One region of the Streptomyces sp. NPDC048416 genome, then DNA from elsewhere that is predicted to be linked to it. Evidence: riboswitches for the same ligand, from Rfam matches in the RefSeq annotation. Region 1 holds a riboswitch; the other holds the start of a gene.
The links. Region 1 has a riboswitch for cyclic di-AMP ahead of ACGFW5_RS11465 (M23 family metallopeptidase). Riboswitches for the same ligand answer to the same signal wherever they lie in the genome.

Region 1 (7,021 bases):
CCCACACGGCCCGCAGACAAAAACCGGGTTTCCAAGGGGCGCGGGGAACTGCGCGACCAGCCAGCCACGGCCCGCAGACAAAAACCGGGTTTCCAAGGGGCGCGGGGAACTGCGCGACCGGTCGGCGACGGGCCGCCGGCTAAGACGGGGGCCGGGCTCGCCCGGGCCGGGGCAGTCGGGGCCGGGCCCGAGCGGGAGGCGGAGGGAGGTGGCACCCCGCGGCCCCCACACCTGGCCGCACCCGCACCCAGCGGCCCCCCGCCCCGTAGAATCGACCCATTGTGTCTGAGCAGCCCCGCACCCCAGAAGAGCCCACCCCGGCAAGCCAGGTCCTTCCGCGCGACAAAGCGCCCCGCACCCCAGAAGAGCCCACCCCGGCAAGCCAGGTCCTTCCGCGCGACAAAGCGCCCCGCTTCCCGGGCGGCCCCGCCGCCGACCCCGCCGGCTCGCACCACGAACGCCGCATCCGCAGCTTCCAGCCCCGCCGCAGCCGCGTCACCACCGGCCAGGGTGAGTACCTGGAGCGCCTGTGGCCGGTGTGGGGCTTCGACATCGACGGGCTCGCCAAGGTCGACCTGGCGAAGCTGTTCGACGGCCTCCCCGTCGTCCTGGAGATCGGCTTCGGCATGGGCGAGGCCACCGCGCAGATGGCCGCCGACGACCCGGCCACCGGCATCCTCGCCGTCGACGTGCACACCCCCGGCCAGGGCAACCTCCTCGGCCTCGCCGAACGGGGCGGCCTCAACAACATCCGCGTGGCCAACGGCGACGCCATCATCCTGCTGCGCGAGATGCTGGAGCCCGAGGTCCTGGACGGGCTCCGCGTGTACTTCCCGGACCCGTGGCCCAAGGCGCGGCACCACAAGCGCCGCCTGATCCAGCCCGAGTTCCTTTCGCTCGCCGCGACACGGATGAAGCCCGGAGCCGTACTGCACTGCGCGACGGACTGGGAGGACTACGCCGAGCAGATGCTGGAAGTCCTCGACGCGCACCCCGACTTCGCGAACACGGTGGAGGGCGGCGGCTACGCGCCGCGGCCCGCGTTCCGCCCCCTGACCCGGTTCGAGGGCCAGGGCCTGGACAAGGGCCACGTGGTCCACGACCTGCTGTTCCGCCGGGTCGAGCATGGAGAACAGGCCGCACGCGGCGAGGCCGGCGAACACGGCTGACGTACCGGCCCCGCCGGCCCGGCGCACACAGCGGGTAGTGCAGGCGCCGTCGCGGATTGTCAGTGACCCTCGTTAGGGTCGTCCCGTGTCCTTCGAGTCGCTTCCGCACCGCCCGCACCCCGGGCAGGCGCCCCAGCAGCCCGGCCAGGCCGTCGCGGCCCGGCCGGTCCCGGCGTGCGCGGACGAGCCCCGGTTCGACAAGGTCCCGCCGGACCGGTCGAAGTGGCGCTACCGGCCGCGCCGCGACTTCTGGCGTTCCAAGGCGGTCCGCGCGGGCGCGCTGATCACCCTGCTCGCCCTGTGCGGCCTGGTGATCCTCGCGCTCGTACGGGAACAGACGGGCACCGAGGGGTTCCTGGTGGGGCTCGGGCTCGCGGTGCTTCCGGTGCCGCTGCTCGCGGCGGCGTTCCGCTGGCTCGACCGCGTCGACCCCGGCCCGTGGCGCAATCTCCTGTTCGCCCTGGCGTGGGGCGCCTGCGCCGCCGCCCTGGTGGCGATCATCGCCAATTCGTTCGCGACCCGGTGGATAGCCACGGCCACCGCCGACCCCTCCTCGGCCGATCACCTGGGCGCGAGCGTCATAGCGCCCATCGTCGAGGAGAGCGCGAAGGCGGCGGCCGTCCTGCTGCTGTTCCTCTTCAGGAGGCGCTGCTTCACGGGCATCGTCGACGGTGTCGTCTTCGCCGGTTTCACCGCGACCGGCTTCGCGTTCACCGAGAACATCCTGTACTTGGGCAACGCGTTCGGTGAGGACCAGGCCAGCCACAGCGCGGGCCTGACGTCCACGACGGCCGCGACCTTCTTCGTGCGGGTCGTCATGTCCCCGTTCGCGCACCCCCTGTTCACCGTCCTGACCGGCATCGGCTTCGGCCTCGCCGCGCTCTCGCCGCCCGGCAGGCGGCTGCGCCGCACCGCGTTCCCGCTGCTCGGCCTGGTGCTCGCGATGGGCATGCACGCCCTGTGGAACAGCTCGGCCCTGTTCGGGGTGTACGGGTTCTACATCGTGTACGGGGCGGTCATGGTGCCGGTGTTCGGGCTGCTCACCTGGCTGGCGATCTGGAGCCGGCAGCGCGAGTTGCGTACGGTCGCCGCCGAGCTGCCCGCGTACGCCGCGGCCGGCTGGCTGGGGCCGGTGGAGCCGCTGGCGCTGTCCTCGATGCGGGCCCGTGCGACGGCCCGGGACTTCGCGCACCACCGCTTCGGCGGGAAGCGGGCGGCGCGTGCGGTCGCCGAGTACGAGGCGTTCGCGACCGCCCTCGCCTTCCTGCGCCACCGTGCCTACCGCAGCGCGGGCGCCACGGGTCCCGGGCCCGATTTCGCGGCACGCGAGCAGGAGCTGCTCCACCATCTGTGGGAGCGCAAGCCGGTCGCAGGCCCGGCGCTGCTGTACGCGGCGGGAGCGTCGGGCCGGATCTGGATGCCCCCGCAGCCGGGCCCGCCGCAGCCGTACACCCAGCACCCGCAGTACGTTCCGCACCCGCAGTACGTCCCACACCCGCAGTACGCCCCGCACCCCCAGCACGCCCCGCACCCGCAGTACGCCCCGTACGGGCAGCCGGGCCCGGCCGGGGACCCGGCGCGGCGCGGCCCCCACAACCCCTATCTACGCTGACGCGGCTACGCTGACGCGGCGGTCAGTTCCGAGAGCTGCGCGTCGGTGAGCTCCAGGTCGGCGACCGCGAGCAGCGCCGGGACCTGCTCGACGGTGCGGGCCGACGCGATGGGCGCGGCGACGGTGGGTCGCGCGGCGAGCCAGGCCAGCGCCACCGTGGCGATCTCGGCGTCGCGTTCCTGGGCGATCCGGTCGAGCGCGGCCAGCACCTTGCGGCCCCGCTCGGTCTCCAGATGCTTGCCCGCGCCCGTCGCCCGCGCGCTGTCCACGGCCTGGCCCGGACGGTACTTGCCGGTGAGGAAGCCGGAGGCGAGTGCGAAGTAGGGCACGGCGGCCAGACCCGCGCGCGAGGCGGTGTCCTGGAGCACGCCCTCGTAGGTGCCGCGGGAGACCAGGTTGTAGTGCGGCTGGAGCGCCACGTACTTGGCCAGGCCCTCGCGGTCGGAGAAGTCCAGGGACTCCCGCAGCCGCTCGGGGGTGATGTTGGAGGCGGCGATCGCGCGGACCTTGCCGTCGCGCACCAGCTGGTCGAGCGCGGTGACGATCTCCTCGACGGGCACGGAGGTGTCGTCGAAGTGTGTGTAGTACAGGTCGATGTAGTCCGTGCCGAGCCTGCGCAGGGACTCCTCGGCGGCGGCCTTGATCGTGGTCGCGGCCAGCCCTTCGTAACGGGGGTGGGCGCCGACCTTGGTGGCGATGACCACGTCGGCCCGGTTGCCGCGCGCGGCCAGCCACTTCCCGATGATCGTCTCGGACTCGCCGCCGGAGTTGCCGGGGGCCCACTTGGAGTAGGCGTCGGCGGTGTCCACGAAGTTGCCCCCACCGGCGGTGTAGGCGTCCAGGACGGCGAACGACTGGTCCTGGTCGGCGGTCCAGCCGAACACGTTGCCGCCGAGGGCGAGGGGAAACACGGAGAGATCGGAGCTGCCGAGCGCACGAAGAGAGGTCATGGCGACAGCAACTCCCGCACGGGGCCAGGTATTCCGCGCCTCGCCCTCTCCTGGCAGCCCCTCCAGAGACACGCGGAACAACGGGAAAAGCGACGGGGATTCGGGGGCGCGAGGAACTGCGAGACAGCCAAGCCACCCACGACCCGCACCGGCACTGGCACCGGCACCCGCACCGGCGCCGGCACCGGCACCGGCACCGACGGCACCCGCACCGGCGTCACACCGTCACACCGTCACGGCTTGAGCCCCTTGGACCGAAGCCAGGTCATCGGATCGATCCCCGTACCGGAAGGCGCATGCACCTCAAGGTGCAGATGCGGCCCCGTCACGTTCCCCGTCGCACCGACCCGCCCCACGACCTCCCCCGTCGTCACCTTCTGCCCCGCGCCGACGGCGATCGACGACTGGTGGCAGTACCAGAGCTCGCTCCCGTCCTCGAGCGTGATGACCGTCCGGTACCCGTACGCCCCCGCCCACCCCGCCGACTTGACCGTCCCGGAGTGGATCGCCTTGAGCGGGGTGCCCGTGGGCGCGGCGAAGTCGAGGCCGGTGTGGTGGCCGGACGACCACATCGAGCCGGCCTCGCCGAACGTGGAGGTGATCGTGTACGAGCCCACCGGCAGGGAGTATTCGGCGGCCAGCTCCGCCAGCCGCGCCTGTTCCGCCTTCTTCGCCGCGGCCTCCTCGGCCGCCTTCTTCTCGGCGGCGGCCTTCGCGGCCTCGGCGGCGGCCTGGACCTTGGCGGCCTCCTGCTTGGCCTTCGCCTCGGCCGCGGCCTTCTGGGCCGCCGCCTTCTCCGCGGCGGCCTTCGCCTCGGCGACGGCCGCGGCCTTCTGCTGCCCGGCCTGCTGGAGGATCCGGGCGCGCAGTGCCTCCCCGGCGTCGGTGGCGCCCCCTTCGGCCTCGCTGGTGGAGAGCCCGGCCATGCTCAGCGGCGCAGCGGCGATCTTCCGGTCGGCCTCGGCGGCCGCGGTTTTGGAGGCGTCCCCGTGCGCGTCCACTCCCGTACCGCCGTGCGCGTCCGCTCCCGTACCGCCGTGCGCGTCCGCTCCCGTACCGCCGTGCGAGAGGAGTGCGCCGACGCCCGGCAGCGAGCCGAGGTCGGGCAGGCTCCCCGCGAGGGAGTCGGGCAGGGATATGGAGACGGGCGGTTTGCTCTGCGCGGTGGCCATGCCGCCCGCGCCGACCGCCGCGATGACCCCCACGCCGAGGACGGTGGAGCTGCGGGCGAGGCCGCCGCGCTGCTTGGCCACCCGGTGCCGGCCGCGAACCGCGCGTACGGACTCCTCGGTCGGGTCCCACTCCTCCCAGCTCTCGTCCTCGCCGGGCGCGTCCCCGTAGAGCGCGGCCCCAGGAGGCAGGGGAGTGTCGAGAGCAGGGTCGTTGGACGCCACGAAGGCGCTCCTTTCCTTCCTTCTCGCCTACCGGGTCAGCGGTGGGGGTCCCTAGGCCGTTAGGGCCCTGGAGGAGGGTTCGGAGCAGGAAGGTCTCCTACGAGCGCCCATGGCGGATGCCCGATTCGCCCCAAGTTGGTGGTCCCCCGGCTCCCTTGCGGGATTCGGCGCATGCGCACGGTGCCGCCTTGGCGACGGCTGGTACGACCGCGCTGCGTTATCGAACGTTAATAGAAGGCGGGGGTTGATTCCAAGCCGTTCCCCACTGATCGTTAACGGCCATGGCCCGGACTTAGCGCCCACTGCCGGGGCAAACCGGTCGAGTTCACGCCCCCTCGGAGCCACACCCGCCGCACCCGCATTCTGACGGAGTGTCAATTGTTATGCGCAGGGAGACCCTTCGCGCACCCACCGTGACCCCGCGCCACGGCGGCGGCCCTACTTCACGATCCGGACCGTGCGCCGCCGCTCGGGCTGGCCCTCGGCCGGGCGGGCCACCGCGAGCAGCGCCATGTCGTCGCTCGCGCCGCCGCCCGTGTAGCGGCGTACGTCGTCGACGAGCGCGTCCAGGACCTCGTCCGGGCCGGGGAAGATCGCGCCGCGCAGCCGTGCGCCGGGGTTGTAGAAGATGCCCTGGGCGTCGCGCGCCTCGGAGAGCCCGTCGGTGTAAAGGAGCAGCGTCGAACCGGGCGGGAAGGGGCGCAGCTCGGCCCGGTCCGGCCACACGCCGAGGTCCGACATGCCGAGCGGCAGTGCGGGTTCGGCCGGCACGATCGCGTCCAGGGATCCGTCCGGGTGCAGCAGGAACGGCTCGGGATGGCCCCGGTTCACCGTGCGTACGGTGCCGTCGCCGCGCGGGATCTCGGCGAGCAGCGCCGTGGTGAACCCCTCGACCGCGTCGAGCCGGTCGCGCCGGGTGCCCTCGCGGGCCAGCGCCCGCTCCAGGCGCTGGGTCACCGCCTCCAGGGAGGACTCCTGCTCGGCCGCCTCCCGGAACGCCCCGATCACCACGGCGACGGCCTCGACCGCCTGGAGCCCCTTGCCGCGGACGTCGCCGACGATGAGCCGGACCCCGTACGGGGTGTCCTGCACGGCGAAGAGGTCTCCGCCGATGAACGCGTCCGCCTGCGCCGCCTCGTACCGCGCGGCGACGTGCAGGCCACCGATGCGGGACGCGGGCGTGGGCAGCACGGCGCGCTGCGCGGTCTCGGCGATGACACGGGCCGATGCGAGCCGTTCACCACTGCGGCGCAGGATGCTGTTGATGACGAGGGCGAGCGCGCCGACCGTGAGCACGGTGAACAGCTCGCTGGCGCCTTCGCCGAGGTTGGGGAGGTCGTGTATGAACCAGAGCAGCACGACGGCGAGCACCGAGCCCATGCCGACGGCGGCGGTGCCACGGCCCGAGTAGAACGGGGCCGCGGCGACCGGGGCGCCCGCGAAGAGGGCGGCGGCCGTCAGGTCGGGCGGGGTCGAGGCGTCGAAGGCGAAGCCGACGACGACGAGGAGTACGGGTAGCGCCCGTACCAGGCGCCCGTCGCCTTCTGCTCGCTGCCGCACCCGTCCAGACTGCCCCGTCCCGGCCCCGACGTCGACTCGGACGCGCCCAAGCGGGGCGTCGGGCGCGGCGGATCAGTACGGGCGCGGGGGCACGAACCCCGCCCGCTCGGGGCCGGCCCGCACGGTTCACCAGGGCTCGGCCCGGGCGGTCCACCAGGGGCTCGGCCCGCACGGTCCACCAGGGCTCGTCGGCTCGCACGGTTCACCAGGGGCTCGGCCCGGGCGGTCGAGGGCGGCGGCAGCACTGCGGGCCCGGACACGTCCGCCGTCCCACCCGGTCAAGCGCGGCGGCAGCGCTGCGGGCCCGGACGCGTACGGGGGCAGGTTCCCCTGGTG
Region 2 (7,021 bases), on a different contig from region 1:
GCTCGGTGCGGTCGGTCTGGGGCGGGGGCGTTTCCATGCCTGGGGGTGTCTCTATCGCTAGCGGTGGTCAGTGGGCGGAACGGTCGGCCTTGTCGACGCCGTCCCAGAGGTTGGAGTGCCAGGCGCGGCCGGTCGCGCCCTTGTCCTCACGGTGCTTGGCGGCCGCCTCCGGGTCGACGACGGTGAAGGCGGTCTCCCCGGGGAACTGCATGTGCAGGTGCTCGCGGGCCAGCCGCTCGATGTACGCGTCGTCCTGGAGACGCGCCTTCTCGTCGCGCAGCTTCTCGACCGACTTCTGCGCGTCGGCGGCCTTGCGCCGCTGGTCGGAGATGTCGGCGCGCTGCGAGACGTACTGCCGCATCGGGTAGGCGAGCGCCACGATCAGCGAGCACATCACGAGGGCGAGCAGCGCCGCGCGGCCGGTGAGCCGGGAGCGGCGGGCCTGCCGTCTGCTCTGCGAGCGGTAGACGCGGGCCGCCGTCTGCTCGCCGAGCACCTTGAGCCGGGCCGCGGTGGAGAACCGGTCGCGGTCCTTGACCTTGGCGTCGTTGCCCATCGCTGTCCCGCCTCCCCGTCACACACGTACGTCCCCGGACACGGTACGGGACCGCGGCCGGGGACGTACGGACGACTGGCTAGGGGGTGTCTGGTGGATCAGGGTCGGTCAGGGCGCGGCGCCTGGTGCGGTGCATCGCAAGGCGCCGGAACGTCGTGATAGCGGAGCTATCGGGGCGTTTCGGCAACGCCGCGAGGTGCCGTGCCAGGCGCCGCACCCCCGGCCATGATCCACCAGACACCCCCTAGGGCGTCAGCCGTTGATGCTGCTCAGCCGGTGACGCTGCTCAGCCGGTGATGCTGCTCAGCCCTTGAAGCGCGGGAACGCGGAGCGGCCGGCGTAGACCGCGGCGTCGTCCAGGATCTCCTCGATGCGCAGGAGCTGGTTGTACTTGGCGACGCGGTCCGAGCGGGCCGGGGCGCCGGTCTTGATCTGGCCGCAGTTCACCGCGACGGCGAGGTCGGCGATGGTGACGTCCTCGGTCTCGCCCGAGCGGTGGGACATCATGCACTTGAAGCCGTTGCGCTGGGCCAGCTCGACGGCGTCCAGGGTCTCGGTCAGCGAACCGATCTGGTTGACCTTGACGAGCAGGGCGTTGGCGGAGCCCTCCTCGATGCCGCGGGCCAGGCGCTCGGGGTTGGTGACGAACAGGTCGTCACCGACGATCTGGACCTTGGCACCCAGACGCGAGGTGATGGTGTTCCAGCCGGCCCAGTCGTCCTCGTACAGCGGGTCCTCGATGGAGACCAGCGGGTACGCGGAGACAAGCTCCTCGTAGTACTCGGTCATCTCGGCGGCCGAGCGGGACTTGCCCTCGAACTCGTACGTGCCGTCCTTGTAGAACTCCGAGGCGGCGACGTCGAGCGCGAGCGCGATGTCCTTGCCCGGGGCGTAACCGGCTTCCTTGATGGCCTCAAGGATGAGGTCGAGGGCGGCGCGGTTGGACTCCAGGTTCGGCGCGAAGCCGCCCTCGTCGCCGAGGCCGGTGGACAGGCCCTTGCGCTTCAGGACGCCCTTGAGCGTGTGGTAGACCTCGGCACCCCAGCGAAGGGCCTCGGAGAAGGACTCCGCGCCGATCGGGGCGATCATGAACTCCTGGATGTCGACGTTGGAGTCGGCGTGCGACCCACCGTTGAGGATGTTCATCATCGGGACGGGCAGCAGGTGCGCGTTGGGGCCGCCGAGGTAACGGAACAGCGGCAGGTCGCTGGCCTCGGAGGCGGCGTGCGCGACGGCGAGCGAGACGCCGAGGATGGCGTTGGCGCCGAGCGAGCCCTTGTTGTCCGTGGCGTCCAGGTCGAACATGGCCTGGTCGATCAGGCGCTGCTCGGTGGCGTCGTAGCCGACGAGCTCCGGGCCGATCTGCTCGATGACGGCGAGGACGGCCTTCTCGACACCCTTGCCGCCGTAGCGGTTGGGGTCGCCGTCACGAAGCTCGATGGCCTCGAAGGCACCGGTGGAGGCGCCCGACGGGACGGCAGCACGGCCGGTGCTGCCGTCGTCGAGGCCGACCTCGACCTCGACCGTGGGGTTGCCTCGGGAGTCCAGGATTTCCCGGGCTACGACGACGTCGATGGACGGCACGAGCATCTCCTTCTGGGATGTGACGCTAGATGTGACGCAAGCAGTGCAAGGGACATGCGGGGTCGCTTCGCCTTGCGACAAGAGCCTAACCGGCTCCGGGGCCCAGACCGGCCGGGTGCCCGCGTCCTGGGACGAAAAAGGGCCCAATGGCCTGGATTCCCGGGCAAAGGACCACAACACTACTGCCCGGTAACGGCGAAGCCCCGGCCCGGCGCGTACGGGGGAACGCGCGCCGGGCCGGGGCGGCCTGGGGGTCGGCCGGACTCAGCCGAGGTGGAGCTTCTGGCCCGGGAAGATCAGGTTCGCGTCCTTGACGATGTCCTTGTTCAGGTCGAACACCTTCTCCCAGCCGCCCTTGACGCCGTTGGCGTTCGCGATGGTGCCGAGGGTGTCGCCGGACTTGACCGTGTACTCGCCGTCGCCCTGCTTGACCGGCTCGCTGCGCTGCTCGCTGCGGCTGGCCGGCGCGGACTCGGTGCGCTCGGACTTCTGCGACTTCTGCTGCGGCTGGGCCTGCTTCTTCGGCTTCGAGGGCTTGGCGGCCTTCGAGGAGGAAGAGGACGAGCCGGAGGTGTCCACGTCGGCCTTGGCGCCACCCGACGTCAAGTTGCCGGCGCCGGCGCAGGACCAGGCACCCGGGCCCTGGATGGCGAGCAGCTTCTCGGCGGCGGCTATCTGCTGACCCTTGGTGGCCAGGTCGGCGCGCGAGGCGTACTGGGTGCCGCCGGCGGCGGCCCAGGAGGAGTTCGAGAACTGGAGGCCACCGTAGTAACCGTTGCCGGTGTTGATGGACCAGTTGCCGCCGGACTCGCACTGGGCGACGGCGTCCCAGGTCTGCACGGAGGCGGCGCTGGCGGAGCCGGCCGCCATCAGCGGGGCGGCGACAGCGGCACCGGTGACACCGGCCAGCGTGGCGACACGGACGGCCTTGGACGGGCGGCGGTGCTTGCCCTTGCCGGAAAGCAGCATGGAGTTCTCCTCACCGACGCCTGCGAGGTGAGCTGTCGGGTTCGGGCGTGAGCTGCCCGGCCGAGCGTCGATGCGCCCGTCTTCACCCCAAGCCGTTCTCGGCAGTCCTGTCGAACTGCCGGGCCCGGCACTTACCTTGGGTCCCCCGCTCCTGCCTACGGCGCATAAGCGTCGACTGTTCCCATCGGCCGACGGCAGGATTCGGCGTGCTCGGCTGACGGGGCTCGCGGTGACGAGCGAGTCCGACGAAAACACACGCCCCGCCAATGTTCAAAGACGCACATCGGGGAGAAATCCCCCTTACTTGCGGTTACAGAAGGGATGTTTCCGCAGGTGAGGGGCGGGACGGACGGACCGGGCAGACAGGACACGCCAGTTGAGGCGAAGAGACCCATGTCTCACTTGCACAGAACGGACATACGCCCTCGAACTAACCCTGTTTCGGGGTGGAGTTCGGGGTGGAGTCCGCCGTGGTGGCCGGGGCGGAGCCCGAGGTGGCGTCCGGGGTCGCCGAGGTGGCGCCCGGGGTCGCCCTGGCGGCCGTCACGTCCTTCAGGTCCAGGCTCTGGCCAGGCAGGATCAGGTTGGGGTCGGTGCCGATCAGCTGCTCGTTGGCGTGGTAGAGCGCGGGCCAGCCGCCCTGGACCTTGTTCGCGTCGGCGATGACCGAGAGGTTGTCGCCGGGCCGGACGGTGTAGGCGCCGCTCGCCGCAGGCGTGTTGCCCGTCTCGCGTGAGGCGCCGTCACCTCGCGAGGCGTGCCGTCCCGCGTCGCGGCCGTCCGTCGAGTCGCCCGCGCCGTTCTCGGCGGCGGAGCCGGTCCGGGCGGGCGGCGTCTGCGGCGCGGTGGCGCCCGTGCTCTCCTCCGGCGCCGGCGTCCCGCGGTGCTTGCCGGGGCTCGCCGACGTGGAGGCGGACGGGGTGGCGGACTTGGCCGGCCCGCTCGGCTTCGATGCGTCCGTGGACGGCGTGGCCTGGCCGGTGCCGTCCTGCGTCGGTGTGGCGTCGGGCGTCCCGGTCGCGGGGGCGGTGGGGACGCCCGGGATGGACGGCAGGGACGACGCCGTTCCGTCCGGCGCGTCCGGCACGCCCGGATCGACGTTCGCCGAGCCGCCGCCCTTGGCGAGCCCGGCGCTGGTGCCACAGCTCGCGAAGGCGCTCGGGCCCTTGGCCGTGAGCACGTTCTCGGCGACGGCTATCTGCTGCGCCCGGCTCGCGAGGTCGGCGCGCTGGGCGTACTCGTTGCCGCCGTACACCTCCCAGGTGGCCTGCGAGAGCTGGAGCCCGCCGTACAGACCGTTGCCGAAGTCGGCGCTCCACATTCCGCCGGACTCGCAGGAGGCGACCTGGTTCCAGGTGCCGGCGTCCGCGGCGCTCGCGCCGGTCGCGGCGAGCAGGGGCAGCGCGATGGCGGACCCGGTCACTCCTGCCGCTACGACGAGGGCGGGTGCCTGGCGGGGTCGACGATGCCGTCCATTCCCGGAGCGCATGAAGAAGGCCTTCCGTGTGACTGCTGAGCCGAATGAACGGTGAACGTAGCCGTACTCGAACGCCTGTCACAAGTCGATGGCACCGCGATCACGTAAAAGTCACAGTCTTGACGGTGTGTCAGGTGACGGCGGAATTCCGGTTGTCCGCGGGCGGTGTGAACTCGACCGGCAGGGTGCGCAGTCCACGCATGATGAGCCCGCCGCGCCAGCGCAAATCGTCAGGTTCCACCGCGAGGCGCAGGTCAGGAAGGCGGCGCAGCAGAGTCGCGAGCGCGGTCTGTCCCTCCAGTCGCGCGAGCGGCGCACCGAGGCAGTAGTGGATGCCGTGGCCGTACCCGAGGTGCTGGTTGTCGCGCCGGCCGAGGTCGAGCGTGTCCGGGTCCTCGAAGCGCTCCGGGTCGCGGTCGGCGGCGGCGAGCACGACGAGGACGGGGTCGCCGGCCGCGATGTCCTGGCCGCCCAGTGTCAGCGCCTCGGTCGCGAACCGCCACGTCGCGAGCTCGACCGGGCCGTCGTAGCGCAGCAGTTCCTCGACACCGGTCTCCAGGAGGTCGCTCTCGCCCGCGTCGAGCGAGGCCTGAAGGCGCTCGCGCTGGCCGGGGTTGCGCAGCAGGGCGTACACCCCGTTCCCGATCAGGTTGACGGTCGTCTCGAACCCGGCGAAGAGCAGGATGAAGGCCATCGCGGCGGCCTCGTTCTCGGTCAGGTGCTCGCCGTGGTCGCTGGCCTCGATGAGCCGCGAGATGAGGTCGTCGCCGGGGTTCTCGCGCTTCTTGTGGATGAGCTCGGCGAGGTAGTTGCGCATCTTCTTCACCGAGCGGGCGACGCCACCGCGCGGCCCGCCACCGTGGCGGATCATCATGCCGGCCCAGTCGCGGAAGTCGTCCTGGTCCTCGCGCGGGACGCCGAGCAGGTCGCAGATGGCGTAGATGGGGAGCGGGAAGGCGAACTCATGGATGAGGTCGGCCTCGCCCTTCGCCGCGAAGGCGTCGATGAGCTGGTCCGTCAACTCCTGCACGCGGGGCGCGAATTGGGCCACCGTACGGGGTGTGAACGCCTTGGAGACGAGCCTGCGCAGGCGGGTGTGGTCCGGGGGGTCGATGTTGAGCAGATGCGTCATCAGCTCGGCCTTGCGCTCACCCGGAATGCCCGTCTTGCCCTTGGCGTGGGCCGGCTCGGCGTGATGGGCGGGGTTCTTGGAGAGCCGCTGGTCGGCGAGGGCCTGCTTGGCGTCCCCGTACCGCGTCACAAGCCAGGCCTCCACCCCGCTGGGCAGCCGGGTGCGGTGCACGGGGGCGTGCTCGCGGAGCCAGGCGTACGCGGGGTAGGGGTCGGTGGCGAACTCCCAGGTGAAGAGTTCGGGGGCGGGGGGAAGGGGGGCGTCGTCCTGCACGCCCCGACCGTATCCCGCGCCCGGGCCACCCCCGCCCCACCCCCTGGGGCTCCGCCCCACACCCCGAACGCGCCTTGAGGTCGCTCGTCCTCAAACGCCGGACGGGCTGAGGATGCGCATGCGGGCCCGCACCCAGCAGCCAAGGAGCGCAACCAACACCCTGTCGCTCCGCCCCACACCCCGTTCGCACCTTGAGGTCGCTCGTCCTCAAACGCCGGACGGGCTGAGGATGCACATGCGGGCCCGCACCCAGCAGCCAAGGAGCGCAACCAACACCCTGTCGCTCCGCCCCACACCCCGCCGCGCCTGAACGGCGCTCGTCCTCAAACGCCGGACGGGCTGAAGATGCGCATGCGGGCCCGCACCCAGCAGCCAAGGGGATCCGCCGCCTGGGGCGACTCGCTGACGCTGTTCGGACTGCCGCCCAACCCGTGGGTCGGTTTGGCCTTCCTCGTCATGGCCGGCGCCGCCGACACCGTCTCCGTCACGATGTCCTGTCGCAACGCCTGGGACACGTGCAAGCGCTTGACCTGCGGCGTTGCCGGACGGTTTGGGGATCCGGGCTCCTGGCGCTCTCCACCGGCCGGCTTTTGCGGACGTCGCGTCTGCCGTGGACGCGGCGTTGACGCGCGCGTGCGTCAGGATGCCGGCGTGAAGGGGACCTGTCCCGCTCCTGAGCTCACTCCTCCGGCTCGGCTGCCACGATGCCCAGCAGTCCAGGAAACCGCTGTTCGATGTCGGCCCGGCGCAGGCCTGCCATCCGGCTGTTGCCCCGGTCGACCTGCCGGATCAACCCGGCCTCGCGCAGTGCACGGAAGTGGTGCGTGACGGTCGCCTTGGAGACCGGCAGCCCGAAGGAGCTGCAGGTCCGCGCCGTGCCGTCGGGTTCGGCCGCCAGCTCACGCACCACTCGGCGGCGCAGCGGATCTGCCAGCGCGGAGAGTACGGGGCCGAGCTCGATCTCCTCAAGGCTCGGGTGGCCTTCACCGTCGGGCATTCGGGACACCTCCCTTCAGGTAAGGATTGCATC

Region 2: linked by a shared signal. The riboswitch ahead of ACGFW5_RS29110 (transglycosylase family protein) and the one ahead of ACGFW5_RS11465 (M23 family metallopeptidase) in region 1 are both predicted to bind cyclic di-AMP.

What each region holds. Positions count from the first base shown of each region.
Region 1 is NZ_JBICXU010000006.1:312,911-319,931, reverse strand. It holds gene trmB (tRNA (guanosine(46)-N7)-methyltransferase TrmB) at 282-1,169, shown strand; gene ACGFW5_RS11475 (PrsW family glutamic-type intramembrane protease) at 1,255-2,781, shown strand; gene ACGFW5_RS11470 (aldo/keto reductase) at 2,787-3,731, opposite strand; gene ACGFW5_RS11465 (M23 family metallopeptidase) at 3,965-5,125, opposite strand; cyclic di-AMP (ydaO/yuaA leader) riboswitch at 5,135-5,305, opposite strand; gene ACGFW5_RS11460 (PP2C family protein-serine/threonine phosphatase) at 5,564-6,685, opposite strand.
Region 2 is NZ_JBICXU010000031.1:35,549-42,569, forward strand. It holds gene ACGFW5_RS29095 (DUF501 domain-containing protein) at 1-37, opposite strand, end outside; gene ACGFW5_RS29100 (septum formation initiator family protein) at 68-556, opposite strand; gene eno (phosphopyruvate hydratase) at 860-2,146, opposite strand; gene ACGFW5_RS29110 (transglycosylase family protein) at 2,405-3,109, opposite strand; cyclic di-AMP (ydaO/yuaA leader) riboswitch at 3,112-3,282, opposite strand; gene ACGFW5_RS29115 (transglycosylase family protein) at 3,540-4,598, opposite strand; gene ACGFW5_RS29120 (cytochrome P450) at 4,717-5,991, opposite strand; gene ACGFW5_RS29125 (ArsR/SmtB family transcription factor) at 6,671-6,988, opposite strand.